Regions from separate parts of the Isoptericola haloaureus genome, predicted to be linked through region 1. Evidence: riboswitches for the same ligand, from Rfam matches in the RefSeq annotation. Region 1 holds a riboswitch; the other holds the start of a gene.
What was found. Region 1 has a riboswitch for cyclic di-AMP ahead of V5O49_RS14205 (C40 family peptidase). Riboswitches for the same ligand answer to the same signal wherever they lie in the genome.
Positions count from the first base shown of each region.

Region 2: another riboswitch for cyclic di-AMP. It lies ahead of V5O49_RS04300 (C40 family peptidase); the one in region 1 lies ahead of V5O49_RS14205 (C40 family peptidase).

Region 1 is NZ_JBAGLP010000118.1:875,057-889,341, forward strand. Features, by position in the region: gene V5O49_RS14180 (SDR family NAD(P)-dependent oxidoreductase) at 1-728, opposite strand, end outside; gene V5O49_RS14185 (exodeoxyribonuclease III) at 760-1,557, shown strand; gene V5O49_RS14190 (ribonucleoside triphosphate reductase) at 1,679-3,478, shown strand; gene V5O49_RS14195 (anaerobic ribonucleoside-triphosphate reductase activating protein) at 3,468-4,178, shown strand; gene V5O49_RS14200 (septum formation family protein) at 4,213-4,920, shown strand; cyclic di-AMP (ydaO/yuaA leader) riboswitch at 5,230-5,374, shown strand; gene V5O49_RS14205 (C40 family peptidase) at 5,379-6,596, shown strand; gene clpB (ATP-dependent chaperone ClpB) at 6,731-9,340, opposite strand; gene V5O49_RS14215 (LppM family (lipo)protein) at 9,506-10,534, shown strand; gene V5O49_RS14220 (alpha/beta hydrolase) at 10,561-11,505, shown strand; gene V5O49_RS14225 (AlkA N-terminal domain-containing protein) at 11,598-13,127, shown strand; gene V5O49_RS14230 (methylated-DNA--[protein]-cysteine S-methyltransferase) at 13,124-13,639, shown strand; gene V5O49_RS14235 (hypothetical protein) at 13,649-14,285, opposite strand, start outside.
Region 2 is NZ_JBAGLP010000110.1:85,814-100,098, reverse strand. Features, by position in the region: gene V5O49_RS04360 (aspartate aminotransferase type Ic) at 1-545, shown strand, start outside; gene V5O49_RS04355 (hypothetical protein) at 797-1,756, shown strand; gene V5O49_RS04350 (amino acid ABC transporter ATP-binding protein) at 1,881-2,669, opposite strand; gene ehuD (ectoine/hydroxyectoine ABC transporter permease subunit EhuD) at 2,698-3,345, opposite strand; gene ehuC (ectoine/hydroxyectoine ABC transporter permease subunit EhuC) at 3,342-4,103, opposite strand; gene ehuB (ectoine/hydroxyectoine ABC transporter substrate-binding protein EhuB) at 4,108-5,079, opposite strand; gene V5O49_RS04330 (GntR family transcriptional regulator) at 5,318-6,073, shown strand; gene V5O49_RS04325 (serine hydrolase domain-containing protein) at 6,189-7,769, opposite strand; gene V5O49_RS04320 (ATP-binding cassette domain-containing protein) at 7,879-8,898, shown strand; gene V5O49_RS04315 (ABC transporter permease) at 8,895-9,719, shown strand; gene V5O49_RS04310 (DUF559 domain-containing protein) at 9,883-10,872, opposite strand; gene V5O49_RS04305 (universal stress protein) at 11,072-12,022, opposite strand; gene V5O49_RS04300 (C40 family peptidase) at 12,229-13,053, opposite strand; cyclic di-AMP (ydaO/yuaA leader) riboswitch at 13,056-13,217, opposite strand; gene V5O49_RS04295 (C40 family peptidase) at 13,481-14,285, opposite strand, start outside.

The DNA of each region.
Region 1 (14,285 bases):
CGCAGCACCGCGGACGCCGCCTTGTAGCGGACCGACGGCGTGGAGATGACGACGCCGCGGCGCACGTCCGCGAGCGCGTGGGCCGCCACCTCGGGCGCGTGCAGCCACGCACCGTCGGGCAGGACGTCGGTGTCCAGCCCGGCCCGGTCGTGGAACTCGGTCCGGGTGAAGCCCGGGCACAGCACCGTGGCCGTGACGCCGGTACCCGCCAGCTCCACGGCGAGCCCCTCGGTGAAGGTGCGGACGTAGGCCTTGGCGGCCGCGTAGCTCCCCCCGGCGGTCAGCGCCGCCACGGAGGCGACGTTGAGCACGGCACCGCGCCCGCGGGAGACCATCTGCTCCGCGGCGGCGTGCGAGAGCACCATGACGGCGCGCACCATGACGTCGACGGCGGCCAGCTCGACCTCCAGGTCCCCGCCGACGAAGTGCTGGGCCGGGGCGAAGCCGGCGTTGTTGACGAGCAGCCCGACCGGGCGACGGTCGTCGCCGTCCTCGGCGCCGGTCACGGACAGCCGTTCGGCGACGCGCGCGACGTCCTCGTGCCGCGACAGGTCGGCGGCGATCACCTCGACGCGGACGCCGGCGGCGGCGCGGACCTGTCCGGCGACCTGGTCGAGCCGGTCGCCGTCCCGGGCCACGAGCACGAGGTCGTGACGAGCGGTGGCGAGCTGCCAGGCGAGCTCCAGTCCCAGACCGGCGGTGGCGCCGGTGACGAGCGCAGTACCCATGACGGCACTCTATGTGGCCTAGGGTGCTCGCGTGCGTATCGCCACGTGGAACGTCAACTCGATCCGTACCCGGCTGGACCGCGTGCTGGCCTTCCTGGAGCGGTCGGGCACGGACGTGCTGGCGGTCCAGGAGACCAAGTGCCGCGACGACCAGTTCCCGCACCTGCCCTTCGAGGAGGCCGGCTACGAGGTCGCCCACACCGGGTACCACCAGTGGAACGGCGTCGCGATCGTCTCCCGCGTGGGCCTGGCCGACGTGGCGACGTCGTTCCCGCGCCAGCCGTCGTTCGTCAAGCCCGACCAGGAACCGCGCGTCGAGGCCCGCGCCCTGGGGGCGACGTGCGGGGGCGTGCGGGTCTGGTCGCTGTACGTGCCGCACGGCCGGACGCTGGAGGACCCGCACTACGCCTACAAGCTGGCGTGGCTGGAGGGCCTGCGCGCCGCCGCCGCGCGGTGGCTGACGGCGGACCCGGCGGTCGAGCTCGCCCTGCTCGGCGACTGGAACGTGATCCCCCGCGACACCGACGTGTGGGACGTGACCGCGTTCGCGGGCAGGACCCACGTGTCCACGCCCGAGCGGGAGGCGTTCGCGGCGTTCGAGCAGGCGGGCTTCACCGAGGTCACCCGCGAGCACGTGCCCGCACCCGGCACGTACACCTACTGGGACTACCAGCAGCTCGCCTTCCCCCGGGACAAGGGCCTGCGCATCGACTTCGCGTACGCCTCCCCCGCGCTGCGCGACCGGGTCACGAGCGTCTCGATCGACCGGGACGAGCGCCGCGGCAAGGGCGCGAGCGACCACGTCCCGGTGGTGCTCGACCTGGCCTGAGCCGAGGTGACGCCGGGTCCGGATCGATGTCACGCCGTCGGGCCCGGCGTGTCGGCGACAGGAGGATCCTCCGGGTGACTAGCCTTGTGAAGGCCTTCACAAGACCTTCCGAGGAGCCGCCATGGGTACGCAGATCGATGCCTCCGCCGCCGTCAGCGAGTACGTGGCCCGGGCCGACTGGCGGGTGCGCGCCAACGCCAACCAGGGCTACTCGCTGGGCGGGCTCGTCCTCAACGTCGCCGGCAAGACGATCGCGAACTACTGGCTCGACGAGGTGTTCTCCCCCGGGCTCGCCGCCGCCCACCGCGACGGCGACCTGCACGTCCACGACCTCGACGTCCTCGGCGGCTACTGCGCCGGGTGGTCGCTGCGCCAGCTGCTGTCCGAGGGGTTCGGCGGCGTGCCCGGCGCGGTCTCCTCGCGCCCGCCGCGGCACCTGGGGTCCGCGCTGGGCCAGATCGTCAACTTCTTCGGCACCCTGCAGAACGAGTGGGCGGGCGCCCAGGCGTTCAGCTCCTTCGACACGCTGCTCGCGCCGTACGTGCACGTCGACCGCCTCAGCCAGGACGAGGTCACCCAGGCCCTGCAGGAGTTCGTGCACAACCTCAACGTGCCCTCCCGGTGGGGCACCCAGACGCCCTTCACCAACCTCACCTTCGACCTGACCTGTCCGGAGGACCTCGCCGAGGAGCACCCCGTCGTGGGCGAGGACGTCCTGGACGTCACCTACGGGGACCTCCAGAAGGAGTCCGACATGATCAACCGGGCGTTCGTCGCGGTCATGTCCGCCGGCGACGCGGCCGGCCGGGTCTTCACCTTCCCCATCCCGACGTACAACATCACGCCGGACTTCGACTGGGACTCGGAGATCTCCGAGGAGATCTTCACCATGACCGCGCGGTACGGCACGCCGTACTTCCAGAACTTCGTCAGCTCCGACCTCAACCCGGGCGACGTGCGGTCGATGTGCTGCCGCCTCCAGCTCGACCTGCGCGAGCTGCTGGCCCGCGGCAACGGGCTGTTCGGGTCCGGCGAGCAGACCGGCTCGATCGGCGTGGTCACCGTCAACTGCGCCCGGCTCGGGCACGTCCACGGCCCGGACCGGGACGCGCTGTACGCCGCTCTGGACCGACTGATCGACCTGGCGGCCGACGGCCTCGAGGCACGGCGGGCGACGGTCCAGGAGCTCATGGACGGGGGCCTGTACCCGTGGACGCAGCGCTACCTCGGCACACTCGACGCCCACTTCTCCACCATCGGCGTCAACGGTGTCAACGAGATGATCCGCAACGCCACGGGCGACACCCACGACATCACCACCCCGACCGGGCACGCCATGGCCCTGGAGCTGCTCGATCACGTGCGCGGACGCCTCGTGGAGATCCAGGAGCGCACCGGGCACCTGTACAACCTGGAGGCGACCCCGGCCGAGGGCACCACCTACCGGTTCGCCCGGGAGGACCGTTCCCGGTACCCCGGCATCCTGCAGGCCGGCAGCGACGAGCAGCCCTACTACACCAACTCCACCCAGCTCCCGGTCGGGTTCACCGACGACCCGTTCGAGGCGCTGGCCCGCCAGGACGAGCTGCAGCGGCGCTACACCGGCGGCACGGTGCTGCACCTGTACCTCGGCGAGCAGGTCTCCAGCGACGAGTCCTGCCGCCGGCTCGTGCGACGGGCCCTGGAGAACCACCGGCTGCCCTACCTGACGGTCACGCCGACGTTCTCGATCTGCGCCACGCACGGCTACCTGGCCGGCGACGTGCGCGAGTGCCCCACCTGTTCCGCACCCACCGAGGTCTGGACCCGCGTGATGGGCTACTTCCGGCCCGTGGCCTCGTTCAACACCGGCAAGCAGGGCGAGTACGCCGAGCGTGTGACCTTCCGGGAGCCGACAGCGGTGGGTGTCGATGTCGCCTGACGCGCCGACCCGTGCCCCGCTGCGGCTGGCCGGGTTCGTGCCGTTCTCCACCGTGGACCGGCCGGGGCACCTCGTCGCGACCGCCTTCACCCAGGGGTGCCCCTGGCGCTGCACCTACTGCCACAACCCGGCCCTCATCGACCCCCGCCGTCGTCCCGGCGCGACCTGGTCGGAGCTCCTCGACCTGCTGGAGCGGCGACGCCGGATGCTCGACGGTCTCGTGATCTCCGGCGGCGAGCCGACGCTGCACCCGGGCCTCGCGGACGCCTGCCGGGACGTCCGCGACCTCGGGCTCGAGGTGGGACTGCACTCCGGCGGCGCGTGGCCCGCCCGTCTGGCGCACGTGCTGCCGCTCGTCGACTGGGTCGGGCTGGACGTCAAGGCGCTCCCGGACCGCTACGAGGAGGTCACCGGCGCGGCCCCGTCCGGCCGGGCCGCCTGGGAGTCGGTTCGGCTGCTGGTCGAGTCCGGGGTCGACCACGAGGTGCGCACCACCGTCGACCCGACGGTGCACACCCGCGACGAGGTCCTCGCGATCGGTGCCCGCCTCACCGCGATCGGCGTCCGTCGCTGGGTCGTGCAGGAGGCGCGGCCCGACGGCGCCCGCGCCGGTTGGGTGCGCCGGCTCGACCGGCGGCGGCTCTCCGACGTCCTGTACGACGACGACCTGCCCGGCGTCGAGCGGCGTGTGGGCGTCTGACCCGGGGCCCGCACGGCTCGGTAGGTTGTCCTCCATGACCGAGCGACCCGAGGACGACCTCTCCTTCGCCTCGCCCGGTCCGGCGACGCCCGCGGCCGGGCCGGACGGGACGCCGCCGGTCGCCGGGACGCCGGGCGCGACCGCCGCCGCGCCGGGCGCGACCGCCGCCGCCCCACCGGCCCGGTCGGGCGACGGCACACGCTGGGGAGCCCCGGGCGGGCCGACGCCGGCCGAGCGTGCCGCGGCGCGGCGCACCGCGCGGATCTGGGTGCTGTCGGTGGTCGGGCTGATCGTGCTCGTGGTGGCCGGTGCGACCGGGATCTCCGCCCTGACCTCCAGCGCGCGCGAGCAGGCGTGGGAGCCGGTCGCCGCGGACGTCACCGCTCCCACGACGGTCAACGCCGTCCAGCTCGTCCTGGGCTCGTGCCTGTCGGGCGCGTCGACGGAGGGCGGCGTCGGCGCGGTGGAGGTCGTGCCCTGCGCGGACCCGCACGTCGCCGAGGTGGTGGGGCGCACCGACGCCGCGAGCGACGCGATCTGGCCGGGCGAGGACGTGGTGGCCGCCCGCACGGCGCGCGGCTGCACCGCCGACCTGCTCGGACCGCAGGCCCGCGCCGAGGCGGCGCCGTCGGTCGCCTTCGTGGTGTGGACCCCGACGGAGGACTCGTGGGCGGCCGGTGACCGGACCGGGCTGTGCGTCGCCGTGCTGGACGAGGAGCGCACCGGGTCGCTGCTGGACTGACCGGGCGGCCCCGGGATGTCGACGGACGTCATCGGACCCGCGCCCGATCTTCACCGACCCGGCACCCTGGATGCGGCGATCGTCCGATCCGGCACGTCGAGGCCGAGGCGTTCCGTCCGGTTCTGTCCGGACTCGTCGGTCATGACGGGCACGTTCCCGCCGCCGGATCCCTTCACGTCTCCTCCACGACCATCTCCCGACATGGTCGTTATCGGATTGTGACCTACCGTGATCGCGTGGTTACGGTCCCTACGTCGTCCGGAGACCGGGCGGCGACCGGCCCGCAGCCCAGTGCTGCCGGCGGGCCGGCCCAACGGAGCACCGACGGCAGCAGCGGGAGACCCAGGTATTGCGGGTGACGCACGTCGCCACCCTCGGGGTGAAGCCGTCCTTCGGCGGCAGGCCACCACTTCTCGGCCTAACCCGACAGCTCATCTCGCCGGCTGGAGGAGTACCCCATGTCCACCACCTCCCTGGATGCTGCGCGCCCGCGGGGCGCGGTGCGCCCGCCGCGGACACGGCACGCTGCCGTCGCCATGACCCTCACGGCCGCCCTCGCCGGCGGCACGCTCGTGGCCGGCGCCCAGTCCGCCGTCGCCGACGAGGCGACGACCACGTCCGACGAGTCGACCGCCACCGAGACGGCCACGCCCGAGCCCACCGCCACCGAGACGGCCACGCCCGAGCCCACTCCCACCGAGGAGCCCGTCGTGGTGAGCACGACGCCGGACGTCTCGATGTCGAAGTCCCGCCACACCGGCCGCAAGGGCCAGGGGCACACCCGTCCGAAGTACACCGTGAGCGCCACGACGGCCGACGGCGAGGCGTTCGCCGGCCGTGTCCGGCTCTACGTCAAGGGCACGAAGGTCGCCGTCAAGCAGCTCGACGCCGACGGCACCATCCACTTCCGTCCGGGCCTCGGCAAGTACGACGTCGGCCGCAACGGCGTCCGCGCCGTCGTCGCCCCGGCCGCGGCCACCGGCCTCGACCAGGTGACCAAGAACCGCACGGTGCGCATCAAGCCGAAGGCGCGCACGAACCTCTACGTATCGATGAGCCGCAAGCAGGCCACGAAGGGCAAGTCGCACACCCGTCCGAAGTACACGGCCAAGGTCCGCAAGTGGGGCGAGCCCGTCACGGGATGGGTCCGCCTGATCGTCGCAGGCGACAAGGTCGCGGTGAAGAAGACCAACAGCAACGGCGTCGTGCGTTTCCGTCCTGGGCTGGGCAAGTACGACGTCGGCGGCAACCGGATCCGTGTCGTGGCGGTGCCCGTCCGCGGCGAGGGCCTGAAGAAGACCACGAGGCACCGCAACGTCCGGGTGGCCCCGAAGGTGACCCGCGGCGACAAGGTCGTCCGCGTGGCGAACAGCTACGTCGGCCACCGCTACTCCTACGGCGGCACCTCGCCGGCCACCGGGTTCGACTGCTCCGGCTTCACCTCGTACGTCTACAAGAAGGCGACCGGCAAGACCCTGCCGCGCTCGTCGTCGGCGCAGGCCTCCATGGGCAAGCGCGTCTCGCGCAGCAACGCCAAGAAGGGTGACCTCGTCTACTCGCCGGGGCACATCGGGATCTACGCCGGCAACGGCCGGATCATCGAGGCGGCGCGTCCGGGCGTCGGCGTCGTGAAGCGCACGATCTGGCAGTCCAACCCCCAGTTCATCCGCATCTGACCCGCACCTGACCGGCAGCGCACCGGCGCAGGACCACCCCACGAGATCGACCCACCCGGCCGAGATCGACGTTCAGTACGTCGGTCTCGGCCGGGTGGGTCGATCTCGTGTCTGCGGGGTGTCGGCGACGGGCCTCAGCGCAGGGTCAGACCTTCGTCGCCCTCCACCCGGTCGACGACGACGGTGTCACCGTCGGACACCTCGCCGGCCAGCAGCCGGCGCGCCAGCCGGTCACCGATCTCGCGCTGCACCAGCCGGCGCAGCGGCCGCGCCCCGTACGCCGGGTCGTAGCCCTCCAGCGCCAACCACTCGCGGGCCGGCGGCGTGACGTCGAGCGTGATCCGACGGTCGGCGAGACGGTCCGCCAGCGCTGTGACCTGCAGCTCGACGATCCGGCCCAGCTCGCCGAGGGTGAGCGCGTCGAACAGCACGACGTCGTCGAGCCGATTGAGGAACTCCGGCTTGAAGGCCGCGCGCACCGCGGTCATCACGCTCTCGCGCTTGGCTGCCTCGTCCAGCGTCGGGTCCACGAGGAACTGCGAGCCCAGGTTCGAGGTGAGCACCAGGATGGTGTTGCGGAAGTCCACGGTGCGGCCCTGGCCGTCCGTGAGCCGACCGTCGTCGAGCACCTGCAGCAGGATGTCGAACACCTCGGGGTGGGCCTTCTCCACCTCGTCCAGCAGGACCACGGAGTAGGGCCGACGGCGGACCGCCTCGGTGAGCTGACCGCCCTCCTCGTAGCCGACGTACCCCGGAGGGGCCCCGACGAGCCGCGCCACCGAGTGCTTCTCGGAGTACTCCGACATGTCGATGCGCACCATGGCGCGCTCGTCGTCGAAGAGGAAGTCCGCCAGGGACTTGGCGAGCTCGGTCTTGCCGACACCCGTCGGCCCGAGGAACAGGAACGACCCGGTCGGCCGGTCGGGGTCGGCGACCCCGGCCCGCGAGCGCCGCACCGCGTCCGAGACGGACCGGACAGCGGCCTGCTGGCCGATGAGCCGTTCGCCGAGGACGTCCTCCATGCTGAGCAGCTTCTCGGTCTCGCCCTGCAGCATCCGGCCGGCGGGGATGCCGGTCCAGGCCGAGACGACCTCGGCGACCTCGTCGGCCCCGACCTTGTCGGCGATCATCGGCGTCTCCTGGGCGGCCTCCTCGGCCGCCGCCTCGGAGGCCTCGGCCTGCTCGGCCTCGGCCAGCTCGCGCTCGACGGACGGGATCTCCCCGTACAGCAGGCGGGCGGCGGCCTCGAGGTCGCCCTCGCGCTGCAGCCGGTCGGCCTCGGTGCGCAGCTCGTCGATGCGGGCGCGCAGGTCGCCGACGCGGTTGTGGCCGGCCTTCTCCGCCTCCCAGCGGGCGGTGAGAGCGGCGAGCTCCTCGCGCCGGTCGGCCAGGTCGGCGCGCAGCTTCTCGAGCCGCTCGCGCGCGGCCGCGTCGGCCGAGCCCTCGGCGTCCTTGAGGACGACCTCCTCCATCTCCAGCCGGGTGACGGCGCGCTGCAGCTCGTCGATCTCCACCGGCGAGGAGTCCATCTCCATGCGCAGGCGGGAGGCGGCCTCGTCGACGAGGTCGATGGCCTTGTCGGGCAGCTGGCGGCCGGTGATGTACCGGTCGGAGAGCGCGGCGGCGGCCACCAGCGCCGAGTCGGCGATGGTCACCTTGTGGTGGGCCTCGTAGCGCTCCTTGAGCCCGCGCAGGATCGCGACGGTGTCCTCCACCGACGGCTCGCCGACGAAAACCTGCTGGAAGCGGCGCTCCAGGGCCGGGTCCTTCTCGATGTTCTCGCGGAACTCGTCGAGGGTGGTGGCGCCGACCATGCGCAGCTCGCCGCGGGCGAGCATGGGCTTGAGCATGTTGCCGGCGTCCATGGCTCCTTCGGAGCCGGCGCCCGCACCCACGACGGTGTGCAGCTCGTCGATGAAGGTGATGACCTCGCCGTCGGAGGCGGTGATCTCCTCCAGGACGGCCTTGAGCCGCTCCTCGAACTCGCCGCGGTACTTGGCACCGGCGACCATGCCGGCGAGGTCGAGGGCGACGAGCCGCTTGCCCTGCAGCGAGGTGGGCACGTCCCCGGCCACGATGCGCTGGGCGAGGCCCTCCACGACGGCGGTCTTGCCGACGCCGGGGTCGCCGATGAGCACGGGGTTGTTCTTGGTGCGGCGCGACAGCACCTGCACGACCCGGCGGATCTCGGCGTCACGGCCGATGACGGGGTCGAGCCTGCCGTCCCGGGCCCGCTGGGTGAGGTCGCTGCCGTACTGCTCCAGGGCCTTGTAGGTGCCCTCGGGGTTCGGGCTGGTGACCCGGCCGTTGCCGCGGACGGCGGGCAGCGCGGCGCGCAGCGCGTCCGCGGTGGCGCCGGCGGCGTTCAGCGCCTGGGCGGCAGCGGACTGGCCGGCGGCCACGGCGATGAGCAGGTGCTCGGTGGAGACGTACTCGTCGCCGAGCGCCTCGGCCTCCTGGGTGGCGGTGGTCAGCACGCTCTGCATGGCGCGCGACGGCGACGGCTGGGCGACGCCCTCGCCGCTCACGGTCGGCAGCGCGACGAGCGCGGCGCGGGTCTTCTGCCCGATCTGCTGGGGGCCGGCCCCGACGGCCTCGAGCAGCCCGACGGCGACACCACCGGTCTGCTGCAGCAGCGCGGACAGCAGGTGGGCGGGCTCGAGCTGGGGGTTGCCGGCGGCGGACGCCGACTGCACGGCGTCACCGATGGCCTGCTGCGACATCGTCGTGAACTTGGTGTCCATGGGTCCTCCGGGTCCGGTACGAGTGACTGCTGACGTCAACCGCCGCAGAGTTGAGTCTATTCCGCTCAACTTTGCCTCGCCACGGCAGGTGGCGGCGGGTGAATTCGCCCTGCATGCAGCGGTCCGGATGCCCTGTCGACGCCGGTCGGGGATGCTGGGACGGTGATGCCTGCCACGCTCGCCCCGCCGCCGTCCGCCCCCGACCGCCGTCGGCCCCGGCCACGGGTCCGACGGGCGGCGACGGCCGTGCTCGCCGCCGTCGGCCTCCTCGCGCTCTCCGGGTGCATGAAGGTCGACTGGGACATGACCCTCAGCGAGGACGACACGGCCTCCGGCACCGTGATCATGGGGATCTCCGACGAGTTCGCCGAGTCCCTGGGGATGGACCCGCAGGAGCTGTGGGACATGTCGAACGAGGGCGAGGACTCCCTCACCGAGGACCTGCCGGAGGGCTCGACGGAGCAGCCCTGGTCCGACGGCGAGTACACGGGCGTCGAGGTCGGCTTCGTCGACCAGCCCATCTCGGAGATGAGCGGCGAGGGCAGCGACGACCTGTCCATCACCCGCGACGGCGACGAGTACGTCGTCGACGGCGTCTTCGACCTGAGCCAGGACGCCCAGGACATGGAGGACATGGGCGGCGAGCTCCCCGAGGGCCTGCTCGACAGCTTCGACATGCGCATCGCCGTGACGTTCCCCGGCGCGATCAGCGAGACCACGGGCGAGGTGGACGGCAACACCGTCGTGTGGACGCCGTCCGTCGGGGAGGTCACCGAGGTGTACGCCCGCGGCTCGGCCGTCTCCGGCGGGGCCGCCGCGCCGGAGGACGAGGCCACGACCTCCGAGGAGGAGGCGACCGACGAGCCGACCGCGGAGGCCACCGACGAGGAGTCCGCGGCCGCCGACGACATGGCCGACACCGCGGCCGAGGACGACGCCGGCGGCTTCCCCTGGTGGATCGTGGGCCTCGTGCTCGGGCTGGCCGTCCTCGGTGTCGTCGTCGCGCTCGTCGTGCGCAACAACCGCACCCCCGGCCCGCCCGGGGCCGGCGCGCCCGGCAGCGGCCCCGCGCCCTACGGCGGCGGCGCCGTGCCCCCGAGCTACGCCCAGCCGCAGCAGCAGGCCCCGCCCGTCGTACCGCCCCAGCAGCCGTACCAGGACCCGGACGGCACCCCGCCGACGCCGCCGCGCTGAGCCGCCGGTCCCGATAGCCTCGGGACATGACAGCGACCGACTGGCACCCCGACCTGCTCGGCGAGGGCTTCGAGGCCCGGACCCTGGACCTGCCGGAGGGCGCGAGCGCCACCCTGGTCCGCCACGTGCCGTCGGTCGCGCCGCTCGGCGACCCGGCCCGGGTGGCCGTGCTGTCCGTGCACGGCCTGGCGGACTACTACTTCCACCCCCACGTCGCCCGCGCCCTGGCCGACGCCGGGTTCGCGTCCTACGCCGTGGACCTGCGCGGCCACGGCCGCTCGTGGGAGTCGTACGAGGCGGCCGGCGGCGACCCGAACCAGGTCCCCGACCTGGCGCTGCACGCCCAGGACCTGGACGCCGCCGCGGACGCGGTGCGGGCCGCCGGTCACGAGCGGCTCGTGGTGCTCGCCCACTCCACCGGCGGGCTGGTCGTCCCGCTGTGGGCGGACGCCCGCCCGGGCCGCGCGGACGCGCTGGTGCTGAACAGCCCGTGGTTCGAGCACAACGCGCCCCGCCCGTTCCGGTGGGCGGGGGTGGCGCTCGCCGAGGCCGTCGCCCCGCTGGCGCCGCGCGCCGTCCTCAGCCACCTCGACGACGCCTACGCCCGGGCGCTGCACCGCGCGCACGGCGGCGAGTGGGACTTCGACACGACCTGGAAGCCGCACGAGCCGTTCCCGGTGCGCGCGGCCTGGTTCCGCTCGGTCCGCCGGTCCCAGCGGCGGCTCGCCCACGGCCTCGACCTCGAGATCCCCGTGCTGGTGCTGACCTCGGACCGGTCCACGCACGCCGAGCACCTGTCCAGCGACTCGGTGCTCGACGTCGCGCACATGCGCGCCCTCGCCCCGCGGCTCGGCGACGACGTCAGCCTCGCCACGATCCGCGGCGGCACGCACGACCTGGCGCTGTCGCCCTCGCCCGCGCGCGAGGAGTACCTGCAGGTCGTGACGGACTGGATCGCCGCCGCCGTCTGACGCTCGGCACCCGCGGGGTGCACCGTCCCGGCCGCACCGTCGTGTCCGATTCCCGCTAGCCACCCCGGGGGCGGGCGGGTGACGATGAGGTCGTGCCCGCCACGACCGACACCCGCTGGACCGAGCGATACCGCGCCATCGCCGCGCGCGACGCCCGGTTCGACGGCCAGTTCGTCACCGCCGTGCGCAGCACCGGGATCTACTGCCGCCCGTCGTGCCCCGCCCGCACGCCCAAGCCGGAGAACGTGACGTTCTACCTGACCTCGGCGGCCGCGCACCACGCCGGCTACCGCGCCTGCAAGCGATGCCTGCCCGAGGCGAGCCCGGGCACCCCCGCCTGGGACCTGCGCGGCGACGCCACCGGCCGGGCCATGCGGCTCGTGGCCGACGGCGTCGTGGACCGCGAGGGCGTGGCCGGCCTGGCCGCCCGGCTCGGCTACAGCACGCGCCACCTGCACCGCCTGCTGCGTGCCGAGCTCGGCGCCGGACCGCTCACGCTCGCCCGCGCCCAGCGCGCGCAGACAGCGCGCACCCTGCTGACGGGCACGGACCTGCCGGTCGCCGACGTCGCGTTCGCCGCCGGGTTCGGGAGCATCCGCCAGCTCAACGACACCGTGCGCGCCGTGTACGCGACCACCCCGACCGCCCTGCGGAGCCGTCGCTCGGTGCGCCCCGGCACGGTGAGCGGCGCCGGCACCGAGGGCGACCGCGTCCACCTCGACCTGACGCTGCCCGTGCGGGAGCCCTTCGACGCGGCCGGGACGATCGCCTACCTCGCCGCGCGGGCGGTCGACGGGGCGGAGTCCGCGACCGTGCACGACGACGCAGCCCGCTACGCGCGCACCCTGCACCTGCCGCACGGGCCCGGCGCCGTCGCCGTCACCGCCGGTCCCGCCGTCGGACCGGGACGCCTCGCCGCCCACCTCGAGCTGGCCTCGCTGCAGGACGTCGCCACCGCGGTGGCGCGGGTACGCCGGCTGCTCGACCTGGATGCCGACCCCGTCGCCGTCGACACCGCGCTGGCCACCGACCCCGCGCTCGCCCCGTCCGTCGCCGCGACCCCGGGCGTCCGGATGCCGGGGGCCGCGGACCCGCACGAGATCGTCGTCCGCGCCGTCGTGGGTCAGCAGATCTCGGTGGCTGCCGCGCGGACGCACCTGAACCGGCTCGCGGCGGCGGCCGGCACGCCCTACCGGTCGACGGTCGCCGGACTCACCCGGCTGTTCCCCACCGCCGCGCAGGTCGCGGCCGACGACGGCGCCAGCCTGGCGCTCCCGGCCCGGCAGCGTCGCACCGTGGTCGCCACCGCCGACGCGCTGGCCGACGGCACCCTGGCGGTCGACCTCGGCGCGGACGCCGACGAGCTGCGCGCCGCGCTCGAGGCGCGGCACGGCATCGGACCGTGGACGTCCGGGTACGTGACGCTGCGTGTCCTGGGCCGTCCCGACGTCTGGCTCGACGGGGACGCTGCCCTGCGGACCGGCGCCCGCCGGCTCGGACTGCCCGACGACCGGGCCGCGCTCGCCACCCGGGCCGACCGCTGGGCCCCCTGGCGCTCCTACGCCGCCCGGCACGTGTGGCGGGCCGCTGCCGCACCCGTGGACGAAAGGACCACCGCATGATCGCCGCGACCACCCTCGACACCCCGGACGGACCCTTCAGCCTCGTCGCCGACGACGGCGTCGTGCTCGCCTCGGGCTGGACCGCGGACGTCCCCGCCCTGGTCGGGCTCGTCCACCGGGACCTGCGCCCGGCGGCGGTGCCCGTCGTCGACACCACCGACCCCGCCGTCGCCGCCCCGGCCGCGGCGGTCCGGGCGTACTACGCGGGCGACCTGGGCGCCGTGGCCCGGGTCGACGTCGTCCAGCGCTCCGGCCCGTTCCGCGAGCACGCCTGGGACGTGCTGCGCGAGGTCGCACCCGGCGAGCCCGTCACCTACACCGAGTACGCCCGCCGTGCGGGGCGGCCCGCGGCGGTGCGCGCGGCGGCGGGGGCGTGCGCGCACAACGCGGCCGCACTGTTCGTGCCGTGCCACCGTGTGCTGCGCACCGACGGCACGCTCGGCGGGTTCCGGTACGGGACCGCGGTCAAGGAGTCGCTGCTGGCTCGCGAGCGGGCCGCAGCGGCCGCCTGAGGCGGCGCGTCAGGCCAGGTCCTCCGGCGCCAGCAGGAACTCCGACTCGTCGGCGATCTCCCCGCCGACGGCGGCGTGGATCGCGGCGGCGACCTTGCCCACCAGGTCGGCCGCCCGCTTGCGGGCCACCACCAGACCGGGCTGGGGGAACTCCATCTGCGCCTCGAACTGGTCCGGCGGGTCCCACACGACGCGGTAGCAGATCGCCCCGCTCGCGGCCCAGGGCAGCTCCTTGACGAGCAGCGGCAGCACCTCGTCGCCCATGACCTCCACGGTCACCCAGCCGTCGTGACCCAGGTCGATCGTCAGCCCGTAGCCGTCCAGCACGACCGGTGCCTGCAGGGCGGCGATGTCGAAGTCGTCGGCCCGGGCGTGCAGCTCGCGCCGCAGCTCCGGGTCGAGCTTCTCGCCCGGGTAGAGCGGCTTCTCCGCGATGCCCTCCGGCGGCCCCTGGTAGTCGGCGCCCTGGGTGGCCAGGACCACTCGCGGGTGGACCTCCTGCAGCACCCGGTGGGCGGCCTGCGGGTCGAGCCACACGTCGGACCACACCGTCAGGTCGACCGACGCCCCCGGGTCCGGGGTCAGCACGACCCCCGCGCCGGCGGCGCGCCGCTGGGTCTCGGCCGGGTCCCACAGGCCCGCCACG
Region 2 (14,285 bases), on a different contig from region 1:
GGAACCCGGACCGCGTGCTGATGTTCGCCTCGACCTCGAAGGTCACGTTCGCCGGCGCCGGGGTGTCGTTCCTGGCGTCCTCGCCGGCCAACATCTCCTGGTTCACGAAGCACCTGTCGTTCCGCGCCATCGGCCCGGACAAGGTCAACCAGCTCCGGCACGCGATGTTCTTCGGCGACGCGGCGGGGGTGCGGGCGCACATGGCCAAGCACCGCGAGATCCTGGCACCGAAGTTCCGTGCGGTCGTCGAGATCCTCGGCGACCGGCTCGCCGACACCGGCGTGGCGACCTGGACGGACCCGGACGGCGGCTACTTCGTGTCGGTCGACGTCGTGCCGGGGACCGCCTCGCGCGTCGTCCAGCTCGCCGGCGAGGCGGGCATCAAGCTGACCCCGGCCGGGGCGACGTTCCCGTACGGCAAGGACCCGCAGAACGCCAACATCCGGCTGGCGCCGTCCATGCCGCCGCTGGACGAGGTCCGCGTGGCGATGGACGGCGTGGCGACCTGCATCCTGCTCGCCGCCGCGGAGTCCGCCTCCGCCTGACCCGCTGCCCGTTGTGGGCGTGAAATATGCAGCTGCGCCCGGGGTGCAGCTGCATATTTCATGCCCACAACGCCGAGGGGCGTGGCGTCGGGCACAGCACAGAAACTCCCCGGATCCCCACCGGGGACCGCACAGTCGCTTCCTAGAATCTCAGGACAGCCCGCGGCCGACGTCGGACCCGCAGCAACGCACGGCAGGTCGGCCGACGGGTGACGCGGGCTCCCCTGTCCCTGCGCACCCAGGAGGCGCCCGTGACCGCGATCGCCCCTCCCCCGAGCGACGAGCGCCCGGCCCGCACCGAGGCCGACGAGAAGCTGCCGGAGCCCACCAAGCTCTCGGTCACTCAGATCGTCGCCAGCGCGCTCGCCGCCGTCAGCACCACCGTCATGCTGTCGTTCTTCGGCATCGCCGGCACCATCATCGGCGCCGGTGTCGCCAGCGTCCTGACGGTCGTGGCGAACTTCCTCTACACGCGCTCCATCGAGAAGACGCACGCCCAGCTCAAGCCCGTCGTCGGCCAGATGGTCCGGCCGCGGCCCGAGGCACGTGCGCTGCCCGACGGCGGCACCCCGGCGTCGCAGGCCGCCCCGGGTACGGCGACCGTCACGGCGGTCGGCGCGGGCGCCGTCGAGGACGAGACCGACGGGCCCTCCGACCACGTCGATGCCCCGGCCCGGCCGCGCAACGCCTGGCTGCGGACGATCGACCGTCACGGCACCTTCCGCGTCCTCGCCGCCTCGACGGCCGTGGTGTTCGTCGTCGTCATGGGGGTCGTGCTCGTGGCCGAGCTGTTCATGGGCAAGCCGTTGGCCGCTGCCGTCCAGGGCGTCGACGGGTCCGGGACGAGCCTGAGCCGCACGGTGGAGCGCGACTCCGCCGACGTCGTGGGTTCCGGGAACCGGATCGTGGAGGGCGACGGCTCCGGCGCGACGACCGGCACCGACGGCTCGTCGACGGGGACCGACGACGAGGAGTCCGTCGAGCCGACCGACGAGTCCAGCACCGGGACGGACGGGGGCACCGGCACGACGCCGGAGCCTAGCCCCGAGCCGACGACCCCGGTCGAACCGACGGACCCGGCCGAGCCGACCGACCCCGCCGAGCCCACGGAGCCGGCCGAGCCGACCGATCCGGCGACGCCCGAGGATGGCACGTCCTCCTCCGGGAGGAGCAGCGGTACCGGCTCCGACGACACCGGTTCCTCGGATTAGCGCGCACGACGAACGGCCCGCCCCTCCCGGAGCTCCGGGTGAGGCGGGCCGTTCGTGCACCTGCAGGTCAGCCGAGATTCTTCTGGCGTCCGACCCTGCGACTCCGCTCCGGGCGAGTGCCTCGTCAGCCGCCGAGCACGGCCTTGAGGAACTCCTTGGTGCGGTTGTGCGTCGGGTTCGTGAACATCGTCTCGGGGTCCGCCTCCTCGACGATCTGACCCTTGTCGAACATCAGCACGCGGTCCGACACCTCGCGGGCGAACTGCATCTCGTGGGTCACGAGCAGCATCGTGATGTCCGTCGTCTCCGCGATCTCACGCAGGACGTCGAGGACGTCGGCGACGATCTCGGGGTCGAGCGCCGAGGTGACCTCGTCGAGCAGCAGGATCTCCGGGTCCATCGCGAGCGCGCGAGCGATCGCCACGCGCTGCTGCTGACCACCGGACAGCTCGTTGGTCTTGAAGTCCCGCTTCTCGGTCATGCCGACCTTCTCGAGCAGCCGCTCGGCGTCCGCGATCGCCTCGTCCTTCGGCTTGCGCAGGACGTGGATCGGGGACTCGATGATGTTCTCGATCACGGTCATGTTCGGGAAGAGGTTGAACTGCTGGAAGACCATCCCGACACGGTTGCGCACGACGCGCCGCCGCTTCTCGGGGACGGCGACCCACTTGTCGCCCTTGTACTCGTGCGTGTACGGGTCACCGTCGATGAGGATGAGGCCGCCGCTGAGCTCCTCGAGCGTCATGAGCAGCCGCAGGATCGTCGTCTTGCCGGACCCGGACGGGCCGATCAGCGTGACGCGCTGGCCTTGCGGGACCGAGAAGTTGAGTCCGTCCAGGACGACGTTGTCGCCGAAGCGCTTGTCGACGTCCCGGAACTCGATGGCGGGCACGTCACCCGTGGCAGTGGTCATGGTCGGGCTCTCCCCGGGGTGGTTCGGATCAGGCAAGACGGATCTCCATCCTGCGCACCAGCAGCGAGGTCGGGTAGCTCACCGCGAGGAAGAGCAGACCCACCATCGTCAGCGCCTCGATGTACGAGAAGGTGTTGGCACCGTAGTCCTGCCCCGCCTTGTACATCTCCGTCACGGAGATGGCGAAGAGGAACGGCGTCTCCTTGAACATGGAGATCGCGTAGTTGCCCAGTCCGGGCAGGGTGTTGCGGATCGCCTGCGGCAGGATGACGGCACGCCAGGTGCGCCCCTTGGCCATGTTCAGGGCCGTGGCTGCTTCCCACTGTCCCTTCGGCACGGCCTCGATCCCCGCGCGGTAGACCTCGGACATGTACGTCGCGTAGTGCACGCCGAGCACGACGAAGCCGACGACGTAGCCGGGCACCCAGGTCAGCAGCAGGTAGACGAACACGAGCTGCACCAGCAGAGGCGTCATGCGGATGAAGTCCACGACGAACTTCAGCGGAGTGGTCAGCCAGCGCGAGGGGGTCCGCATCGCGAGCGCGATGAAGAGGCCCAGGACCGAGGCGATGATCATGCCGAGCACGGTCATCTGGATGGTGACCGAGAGGCCCTGGAGCAGGTCGGGAAGCACCTCCCAGGCGCGTTCCCAATCCCAGATACTGTCGTTGTTCATGCGCCGCCACCCCCAGCCGGGGCTCCCGCGATGTTGGCCAGCCTCGGGTTGGAGGCGGGCTTCAGGCCGAACGTCTCACGCAGGGTGGGCCGCGTGCCGCGGCCGAGCCGCCGCTTGGCGCGCTCCTCCAGGATGTTCATCCCCCAGGTCAGCAGGTAGGCGATGATGAAGTACACGATCAGACCGGCCGTGTAGCTGAAGAACGTGTCGGCCGTGGCCCGCCGCAGCTCGACGGTCCAGAAGTTCACGTCCTGCAGCGTGATGTAGTACGCCAGCGCCGACCCCTTGAGGAGCTGGATCAGCAGGTTGGCCAGCATGGGGATCATCAGCGCCCATGCCTGCGGGAAGATGACCCGCCGCACCTTGTGGAACCACGTCATGTTCAGCGCGGTCGCCGCCTCCCACTGCCCCTGCGGGACCGACGCGATCGACCCGCGGACCACCTCGGAGGCGTAAGCGCCGTAGTTGAGCCCGAGCGCCACGATCGCCACGGCGAGCGCTTCCATCTTGAAGCCGAACACGGGCAGCACGTAGAAGAGCCAGAAGAGCTGGACCACGAGCGACGTGCCGCGGAAGAACTCGACGACGACGCGGGACGGCCCGCGCACCCAGAGAGTCTGGGTGCGCGAGCCGAACCCGAGCAGCACAGCGATGACGACGGCGAGGAGAGCCCCGCCCACTGTCATCTGCAACGTGACAAGAACCGCGTCCCCGAGGAGCGGGAGCCTCTCGACGAGGTCCTGGATGTCATCGCTCATGCGTTCAGTAGTCCATGCCCAGCTCGTCCGCGAGGTCGGAGAGGTCCTGGTCCGGGTCGCAGAGCTGCTCTGCGGTCAGACCGGAGGGCGGGAACTCGGTGCCGGAGAAGCCGAAGGGCTCCATGACCTCGAGCCAGGCGTCCTCGTCCTCCAGGTAGGTGGCGAGGCCGTCGTTGTAGGCGGCGAGGAGCTCGGTGTCGTCCTGGCGGAAGACCTCCGCGCCGGCACCGATCTGGGGCTCGCCGTTGATCGTGGCGACGAACGCCTCGGTCGCCTCGACGGGCTGGTCGGTCTCCTCGGCCAGAGCACGCAGCGAGATGCCGGTCAGGGCGTAGGCGTCGGCGCGACCGGAGACGACCGCGTCCAGGCCCGCCTGACGGTCCGGGACCTCCATGGCCTCGACGTCGGTCTCGTCCGCGTAGCCCGCCTCGATCGCGCCGGAGGTGACCGCGAGCGTCAGCCCGCTGCCCTCGACCGACTGCCAGTCTTCCAGACCCTCGGGGTTGCCCTCGGGGACGAGGAAGGCCGTGGTGTACATGATCGTGGGCTCGGCGAAGGCGACCTGCTCGCACCGCTCGGGCAGGATCGACATGCCCGCGCTGACGGCGTCGAAACGGTCGGCGTTGACGCCCGGGATGAGCGCACCCCACTCGACCTGCGTGCCGGTGACCTCGTCGATGCCGAGCTCGCCGTAGATCTGGCGGCCGAGCTCGATGGTGGCGCCGGTGAGCTCGCCGTCCTCCTCGTAGGAGTACGGCACCTCGCCGAAGAAGCCGACGTTGATCGAGCCGGCCTCCTGCAGGTCGGCGAGAGTCGACATGGACTCGCCGTCGCCGCTGTCGCCGGTGTCGCCGCCGTCGCCGGTGTCCGAGCCACCGTCGTCGACGCTCGAGCACGCGGCCAGGGCGGTCAGAGCAAGAGCGGAGCCGGCCGCGGCGAGAGCCCGGCGGCGGTTCGTGGTCCTCGTGGACTGCACGGGAGTCTCCTTCCGTCGCCCCGACGTGGACACAGCGGGGCTGGATGTGTGGACGATTCGTTACGGTATCCCCGTTCCGAACGATCCGACAATGGGCGTGTCGTCGCGTCTGATTGTCCTACAATCGCAAGATCGGCGTGATCACGCCCTTCGGCGCGGCAGACTTCACCCGGCGACATCTGCCTGCAACATCCGCCGACCGGGATCGTTGTCGTGTCGTGACCTCGGAAGGAGCTCCATGCACCCGCCCCACCGGCCTGCGCCCGGTGCCGCACCGGCCCTCTCCCCCGTCACCCGACCCTCCACGGTGGACCTCATCACCGTCGAGCTGCGCAACGCGATCTACACCGGAGCCCTGCGCGTCGGGGCACCGATCCGCGAGATCGAGGTGGCCCGGCAGCTCGGCGTCAGCCGTGGCCCGTTCCGCGAGGCGGCGCAGCGGCTCGTCGCCGAAGGGCTCGTGGTCGCGACCCCGGGACGCGGCCTGTCCGTGCGGACCATCGGCAAGGACCGGATCCGCCCGCTGTACGCCGCGCGGACGATGGTGGAGACGACGGCGGCGCGCGCCGCCGTCGACACGGCGACGGCGGACCAGGTGGCTGCCGTGCGCTCGGCCCACGACGAGCTGGTGCGCGCCGACGCGACCCACGACGCCCTGCGAGTCGGCGCGGCGGACCTCAACGTGCACTGGCAGCTCGTGGCCGCGAGCGGCAACCCGTGGCTCCTGCACTGGATGAGCACGCTGATCGTCGAGGTGCGCATCGCCAGCTTCACGGTCAGCGAGGAGTACGTCGTGCGCAAGGACGCCGCCGAGGCGCACGCCGACATCGTCGAACGGCTCGAGGCGCGGGACGCCGACGGTCTGGAGGCAGCGATCCGCGCGAACCTGGACGACGCGGTGATGCGTCTGCTCGCCCCGGAGCGGTTCGGGTCGGAGTCCCTCGAGGAGCCGCGGCCGCTGCCGCCGCCGCGGCTCGACCCCCTCCACCTCTGACACCGCGCAGCGGCCATGAAGCTGTGGGCGTGAAATCTGCAGTTCTGCGTGGGGCAGAGCTGCAGATTTCACGCCCACAGCGCACGGGCGCCGCGCACAGGGAGCCGGCGGTCGTCTAGCGGGAGGCGTGCGCCCGGCGCTGACGTTCGAAGTCGTCCGCACGCCACGAGGTCATCCCGCCGACGACGGCGGCGCTCGGCCGGCCGTCGGCCTCCCGCAGGACCTGGATCGGCTCACCGACCGGACCGAACCCGGCGTGCGGCTCCGGCCGCAGCACGTCGCCGTCGACCTCGAGGCGCTCGGCACCGTCCAGCGGGTCCGCCCGGCGCGGGTCGACGGCCCACAGCCGGTCGCCCAGCCGCGCCACGTCCGTCATGCCCCACAGGTTGGCGAACCGGCCCGTCCAGCGGTCCAGCGGGTGCGGAGCGGTGCCGCCGTCGTCCGGCGACCGCTCGGCCGCAGTCTCGCCGTCGTCCGGCGACTCGCCGTCCGGGGTGGCCGGCGCGGCCGGATCGCCGCCGTCGGCCCCGGTCCCGGCTTCAACCTCAGCCTCGGCCCCGGCCTCGGCCGCAGACCCGGCCTCGAGACCCTCCAGAGCCGCGGTGACCAGCCCGAACATCCCGAGCGCGAGCGCGTCCGCCGGGCCGTCGATCGCGTTCGTCAGGACGGCGACGGCGATGCGCTCGGACGGGTCGAACCACGTCCGCGTGATCTGCCCCGGGAAGCCACCCGAGTGGCCGACCAGCCGGCGGCCGCCCACCTCGCGGGTCTCGAACCCGAGCCCGTAGCCCCGCCGCGGGCTGTGCGGCCGGTCGATCACCGACTCGTCGCGCTGCAGCAGCCGACGCGTCTCGGGGCGCACCAGGGTCGAGCCGTCCGCGTGCGCGTCCGCCCAGCGCACCAGGTCGCGCGCCGTCGAGCAGAACCCGGTCGCGGCCGACAACGCACCCGTGGTCACCGCCGCCACCGGCAGCCGGCCGTCCGCGAACATCGTCGCCAGCCCCGGGGCGGCGAGCGCTCGCGCGCTGTGCCCGACGACGGCGCGGCGAGCGACGTCGTCGTCCAGCTCCGGCGAGGTGTCGGCCAGGCCCAGCGGCTCGATCAGCTCGGTGCGCACGTGCTCGCTGTACCGGGTGCCGGTGATCTCCTCGATGACCATGCCGAGCAGGCCGTAGGCGAGGTTGGAGTACTTGAAGTGCTCCCCGCGACCGAAGACCTCCCCGTGGCTGAGGACCTCGTCGAGCAGCGTGGCACGGTCCGGGAACGGCGTCGCGAGCTGCCAGTAGTCGGCGTCGTGGCCGTCGCGCAGCACCCCGCCGGTGTGCCCGAGCGCCTCGCGCACCGTCACCCGCCCGACGTCGGAGCCGTCCAGCTCGGCGACGTGCCGGGACAGCGGGTCGTCCAGACGCAGCCGGCCGGCGTCGACCAGCCGGGCGACCGCCGTCGCGGTGAACGTCTTGGAGTGCGAGGCGACCCGGAAGACGTGGTCCGGGCGCAGCGGGGTGCCGGAGGTCAGGTCCGTGACGCCCCACGCGCCGTCGAGGACGAGCTCGCCGTCGATGCTCACCGCGTACTGCACGCCGGGCAGTCGGGCCAGACCGGCCTGCGTGGCCACCCAGTCGGCCAGGTAGGCGGTGTTGAGGCGCTCGGCGGTGGCGCCCGGGTGGTGCACGGGCTGCGCGGTGCGGGGGGTCATGGGCGAAACCCTAACGACCTCGCGGGCGCCCGTCCGCCGAACGATGAATTCTCTGTCGGTGCCGCGTCCTACGTTCTACATTGGCAGCACACCCACCGAGGAGACCCTCATGCGCGACGGGCCCCAGCACGCGGTCGAGGCCACCGGCCTCGTCAAGCACTTCACCTCCGGCAAGAAGACGACGAAGGCCGTCGACGGCGTCGACCTGGCCATCCCCACCGGCAGCGTGTACGGCCTCCTGGGGCCCAACGGCGCCGGCAAGACGACGGTCGTGCGGATGCTCGCCACGCTGCTGCGCCCGGACGCCGGGACCGCGAAGGTCCTCGGCCACGACGTCGTGTCCGAGGCCGACGCCGTCCGTGCCGCCGTCGGACTCACCGGCCAGTACGCCTCGGTGGACGAGGACCTCACGGGGACCGAGAACCTGCTGATGCTTGCCCGGCTGTACGGGTTCCGCGGGCCCGCGGCGCGGCAGCGGGTCGCCGACCTGCTCGCGGCGTTCAGCCTCACCGACGCCGGTGGACGACAGGTCAAGACCTACTCCGGCGGCATGCGGCGGCGCATCGACCTCGCCGCCTCGCTCGTGCTGTCCCCGCGCGTGCTGTTCCTCGACGAGCCCACGACCGGGCTGGACCCGCGATCGCGCAACCAGGTGTGGGACATCGTGCGCGTGCTGGTCCAGGACGGCGCCACGGTGCTGCTGACCACCCAATACCTGGAGGAGGCCGACCAGCTCGCCGACCGCATCGGCGTGATCAACCACGGCCGGCTCATCGCCGAGGGCTCGCCCAGCGAGCTCAAGCACTCCGTCGGCCAGGGCGCGGTGACGCTGCGGCTCGCCGACGCCGCGCGGCGGGCCGAGGCGGCCGCCGTCGTGCAGCGGGTGCTCGGGACCGAGCCGACGCTGCCCACCGACCCGTACGGCCTGACCGCCCGGGTGCCCGACGACGGCACGCACCGGGTGGCACAGGTCCTCCCCGCGCTCGAGGAGGCCGGGATCGCCGTTCCGGAGTTCTCCCTCGGCCAGCCGAGCCTGGACGAGGTGTTCCTGACGCTGACCGGCGAGCCGCTGCCGGAGGACGAGCAGGGCTCGGGCGAGCCCGCCCTCGAGCAGGAGGTGTCCCGATGACCGCCGTCGACATCAGCACGACCACCCTGCGCGAAGCCGTCGCGCTGGAGGAACGGCCGTCGCGCCCGTCGGCCGTCTCGACGTCGCTGACGTTCGGGTGGCGGGCGCTGCTCAAGATCAAGCACGTGCCGGAACAGCTCTTCGACGTGCTCGTCTCCCCCGTCGTCTTCACGCTGATGTTCACGTACCTGTTCGGCGGGGCCCTGGCCGGGTCGACGACGGCGTACATCCAGTTCCTGCTGCCCGGGATCCTGGTGCAGACGATCATCATCGTCACCGTCTACACCGGCTACACGCTGAACTCCGACATCACCAAGGGCGTCTTCGACCGCTTCCGCTCCCTGCCGGTCTGGCGGCCGGCACCGATCGTGGGCGCGCTGCTCGGGGACCAGGTGCGGTACACGATCGCGTCGGTCATGTGCATCGGGCTCGGGCTCGTCATCGGCTTCCGGCCGGACGGCGGTGTCCTCGGGGTGGTCGCGGGCGTCGCGCTGCTGCTGGTCTTCGCCTTCGCGCTGAGCTGGATCTTCACGATCCTCGGCCTGCTGCTGCGCACCCCGAACGCCGTGATGGGCGTGTCGATGATGGTGCTCATGCCGTTGACGTTCGCGTCGAACATCTTCGTCGACCCCGCGACGATGCCGTCCGGGCTGCAGGCGTTCGTGGACGTCAACCCGGTTACGCACCTGGTCACGGCGGTCCGCGGCCTGATGGGCGGGGTCGTCGACGCCGGCGACATCGTCACCGTGCTCGTCTCGGCGGTGGTGATGACGGCGGTGTTCGCGCCGATCACGATGTACCTCTACCGCAACCGCCACTGACCCGCCGCGTCCCTCCGCGCGCCACCCCACCCGCCCCGGCCGCCCCGGCCGACCCGGCCGCCCCATCGTTGTGGGCATGAAATCTGCAGTCGACACGCCGAGGTCGGCTGCAGATTTCATGCCCACAACGGCGGGCGCCCCGGGAAGACGCTGAGGTCGCCGCTCAGATCGTGGCGCGGTACGGCACGACGACGGTCTCCGGCGTACCGGCCGGCACCGGTGTCGGAGCACGATCGAGCAGCGGACGGACCCGTCCCACGACGCCGCCAGGACGCACACCACCGTTCCGCGTCAGGTCGTCGCCGACCGCGACGACCACCTGGTACCCGAGCTCCTGGACCCATCGGCGCCGACGCACGTCCTCCCGCCACTGCCCGCGGTCGGTGCGATGCTGGTCGCCGTCGTACTCGATGACGACCCGATGCTCCGGGTAGAGCAGGTCGCACCGCTTGACGTAGGTGCCGTCGGCGAGCCGGATGGTCGCGTTGACCAGCGGGCACGGCAGGTTGGCATCCGTCAGCTGCAGTCGTGTCCGGGTCTCCGTCACCGAGTCGGTGCCGGGACGCAGGCGCGGGATCTGGGCACGGACCTGAGCGATCCCCTTGACCTTCCGGGTGCGTGCGGCGAGCCGTGCCAGCTCCGTGGGGCTCGTGAGCTCGCGGGCGTGCCGCATCATCGCGTCACCCAGCACCACGATGTCGTCCGGCGACCGCAGATGCGCGGCGACGTGGACGAACGTCTGGGCAGGCGTCGTCACGGGCAACCCGCGAATCGTCGTCGTGTCGAGGACCTCCTGCCGGGTCCGGTGCGCGATCACGTCCTGACGCTGGGGACGGTCGGCCGCAGCGGCGGTGACCACGTGCGGTGCGGCGCCGTCGGCCGCCAGGTCCTCCATCGTCCACGGGACGTCGACGCCGAACAGCCGCAAGGCCGTGACGTGACTGAAGACCACGCCGTCGCCCAGGACCGGAAGCAGAGCGCGACATCGTGCCTCGAGCCCGGCCGCCGCCCCGGACGCGACGCGCACGCCGTGGAAGGGGCTGTCGAACCGGACCCGACGCAGCGTCGTCGGCTCCACGCCCTGCGCGAGGGCATCGGCGACGCGGAAGGGCCGCTCCGGAAGGTCGTCGTCCTCAGGCAGTGATCGCGGCACGACACGACCGTGCCAGAGCCGTCGGCACTCGCGCCGGCGTTATCCACAGCCCCGGGGAGCAACCGCCCGCCCCAGTGCTGTGGGCATGAAATCTGCAGGTCGGACCTCGGTCCGACCTGCAGATTTCATGCCCACAACGAAAGGTGGGGCGGCGGAGGGTGGGGCGCGCAGGTGGGCGGCAGACCGAGCTAGGGCGCCTTCAGGCGGCGGAGTCGGCCTGCAGCTCCTCGTCACACTTGCGCGTCACCACGAGGACCGGGCACTTGGAGTGGTGCAGCACCGCCTGGCTCGTCGACCCGAGCAGCAGGCCGCGGAATCCTCCACGGCCGCGCGACCCCACGACGACGAGGTCCGCGGCGCCGGAGAACTCCGTGAGCAGCTCGGCCCCGGACCCGTCCAGCACGTGCCGCTTGATGGTCAGCCCGGGATGCTCCGCCGCGACCCGGTCGACGATGACGTCCAGCCCCGCGCGGACGTCGTCGAGGATCTGCTCGTGGTCGATCTGCGACGGCAACCAGGCGAGGACCCCCGCGCCGCTGCCCAGCGGGACGCCGGCCACGGCCACGAGCTCGGCGCCCCAGGTCTCGGCCTGCTCGACGGCGTGCCGCAGCGCGACCTCGGCGGTCGGCGATCCGTCGACACCGACGACGATGCGTCGCACGGCATGCACGGCGGCACCGTCCCGGCGGTCCGGGCCGTCGCCCTCCTCCGGGTCCGAGCGGTACGGCACCACGACGGTCGGGCAGTGGGCGTGCGCGGGCAGCGCCGACGAGACCGTGCCGAGCAGACGCTCGGTGAAGCCGCCCCGGCCGCGCGTCCCGACGACCGCGAGGCACGCGTCGGACGACATCTCGACCAGCACCCCGGCGGCGTCACCGGTGGCGACGGTCCCCTGGACCGGGACGCCGATGCCCTCGACACGGGCCGTGGCTTCGGCGAGCACCGCCTTCGCGCCCTCGGCGATCGCCGTGTCGTCCAGCGCCGCGTACCCGCCGTCCAGCGACGCGGCCGTGAACGACGGCAGCGAGTAGGTGCACACCACGTGCAGGCGCCAGCCGACCCGTTCGGCATATGCCGCTGCCCAGTCCAGGGCGTGCAGGCTCGGCTCGGAGCCGTCGACCCCCACCAGGACGACCTCAGGACGTGTCATCTCGCGCCTCCCTCGTACGTCCGGACCTCGGCGTCCGGCGAACCGTGGTTCAAGCCTAGCGAAAGCAGGCCGCAAGACGCAGCAAAGCCGGGCCGTCGAGCGGGGGCAGCGCCGAGAACAGCACCCGCGCCGCCACGTCCAGCGCAGAGCACGACGCCCCGGCACTCACGCGGAGTGCCGGGGCGTCGGGAGTCGTCGCGGGACGATCAGCCGGTGACCCGCAGGAAGGTCGGGCTGGACTGCCAGAGGCTGGACTGGCGGACGGTCCAGCCACCGGGGCGGGTCGCCTCGATCTGCTGGCCGTTGCCGATGTAGATCGAGATGTGCCCCGGGGACCAGATGAGGTCGCCCGGCTGCGCCTCGGAGGAGGAGATCTGCGTCGTGTTCGAGGCGCTGAGGATCGCGCTCGAGGAGTGCGGCAGCGAGACGCCGACCTGGGCGTAGACGTAGGTCACCAGGCCGGAGCAGTCGAAGCCGGAGGGCGAGGCGCCGCCGACGACGTACTGGGTGCCCAGGTAGCGGGCCGCGATGGACACGACCTGGGAACCACGCGAGCTGCTGGCCGCGGGCGCCGAGGAGGTCGAGGACTCGGTCGTGCTCGACGACGAGGAGGAGGACGAGGAGGACGAGGTGGAGACCGGCTCGCGCTCGGCGGAGCGGGACGGCGTGGTCTCGCGCACGGGCTCCGGCTCGGGCTCCGGCGCGGCCTTGATGTCGGCCTTCTTGGCGATCTTGGGGGTCACGCGCTCGACGGTGACCTTGGCCCCGGCGTCGACGGTGACCACAGGCGCGGTCTCGAGGGCCTGCTTGGCCTGGTCGGTCAGCGCACCCAGGTCCACGGTGCTCAGCTTCTTGGCCGCGTCCGAGTCCACCGGTGCCGCGTGCGCGGCGGTCGCCCCGCCGATCGTCGACACGAGCAGACCACCGGCCGTGGCCATCACGGCGGCGCGACGGCCGGCTGCGGCCGAGGGTGCGGTGATGGGGCGGCGTGCGGCCCGGTGCCGGCCGCGCGTGGTGTTGCGTGCGTTCACGTCTTCCCTCTCCTGTCCGCCTACGAAGTCAGCTGTCGGGTTCGGGTGGGAGAAATCACCCGGCCCCACGGTCCGAGAACCGTGGGGCTTCACCCCGAGGACACCGTCTCCGGTGCCCAGAAGTGGGTCCCCCGCCCCTGCCTGGGTCTCGGTTCACGACCGGCGGCAGGGCTCGGCGTCCGGTCGAGGTCCGGCAGAATGCTCCACCGAACGCCTGAACCGTATCTGATACGCGGCGCCATGTCACGTTTCGATCACGATCCCGGGCCGAGCGTGTTCCGCGGGCCCCGATTCGGCGTCTGGACGGCCCGCTGAGCGCTTCAGGGAGCGCCCGCGCCCCTGTCTCCGCGAGACCCCTGGACGGACGACAGAGGGCCCTGTCGCGCTCTCGGCGCGACAGGGCCCTCTGTCGTGGAGTCCGGCAGGCTCAGCCGACCCGGATGAAGGTCGGGTTGGACTGCCAGATGTTGCGGAACTGGACGGTCTTGCCCGGACGCGGCGAGTCGATCTGGGTGTTGCCGCCCGCGTAGATCGCGATGTGGCCCGGGGACCAGATGAGGTCGCCCGGCTGCGCGGCGGCTCGGGAGACGACGGTGCCGGCGTAGCGCTGGTCCGAGGACGAGCGCGGCAGCGAGATGCCGACCTGCGCGAAGACGTACTGGGTGAACCCGGAGCAGTCGAAGCCGGACGGCGTCGTGCCGCCGGAGACGTACGGGACGCCCACGTAGCGCGAGGCGACCGAGATGACCGAGGAGCCGACGGCGGAGGCCGGGACCGAGGAGGCGGAGCTCGAGGACTCGGTCGTGCTCGACGAGGAGGTCGAGGACGACGAGGAGGACGTCGAGACCGACTCCCGCTCGCCGGAGCGGGACGGCGTGGTCTCGCGCACGGGCTCCGGCTCGGGCTCCGGCGCGGCCTTGATGTCGGCCTTCTCGGCGATCTTCGGGGTCACGCGCTCGACGGTGACCTTGGCCTCGGCGTCGACCGTGACCACGGGCGCCGCCTCCAGCGCCTGCTTGGCCTGGTCGGTCAGCGCACCCAGGTCCACGGTGCTCAGCTTCTTGGCCGCGTCCGAGTCCACCGGTGCCGCGTGCGCGGCGGTCGCCCCGCCGATCGTCGACACGAGCAGGCCACCGGCGGTCGCCACCACAGCAGCCCGACGGCCGGCGGCCGCGGAGGGGGCCGCCATCATCGGGCGGCGGGCGGCGCGGTGCTTACCGCGCATGCTGCGA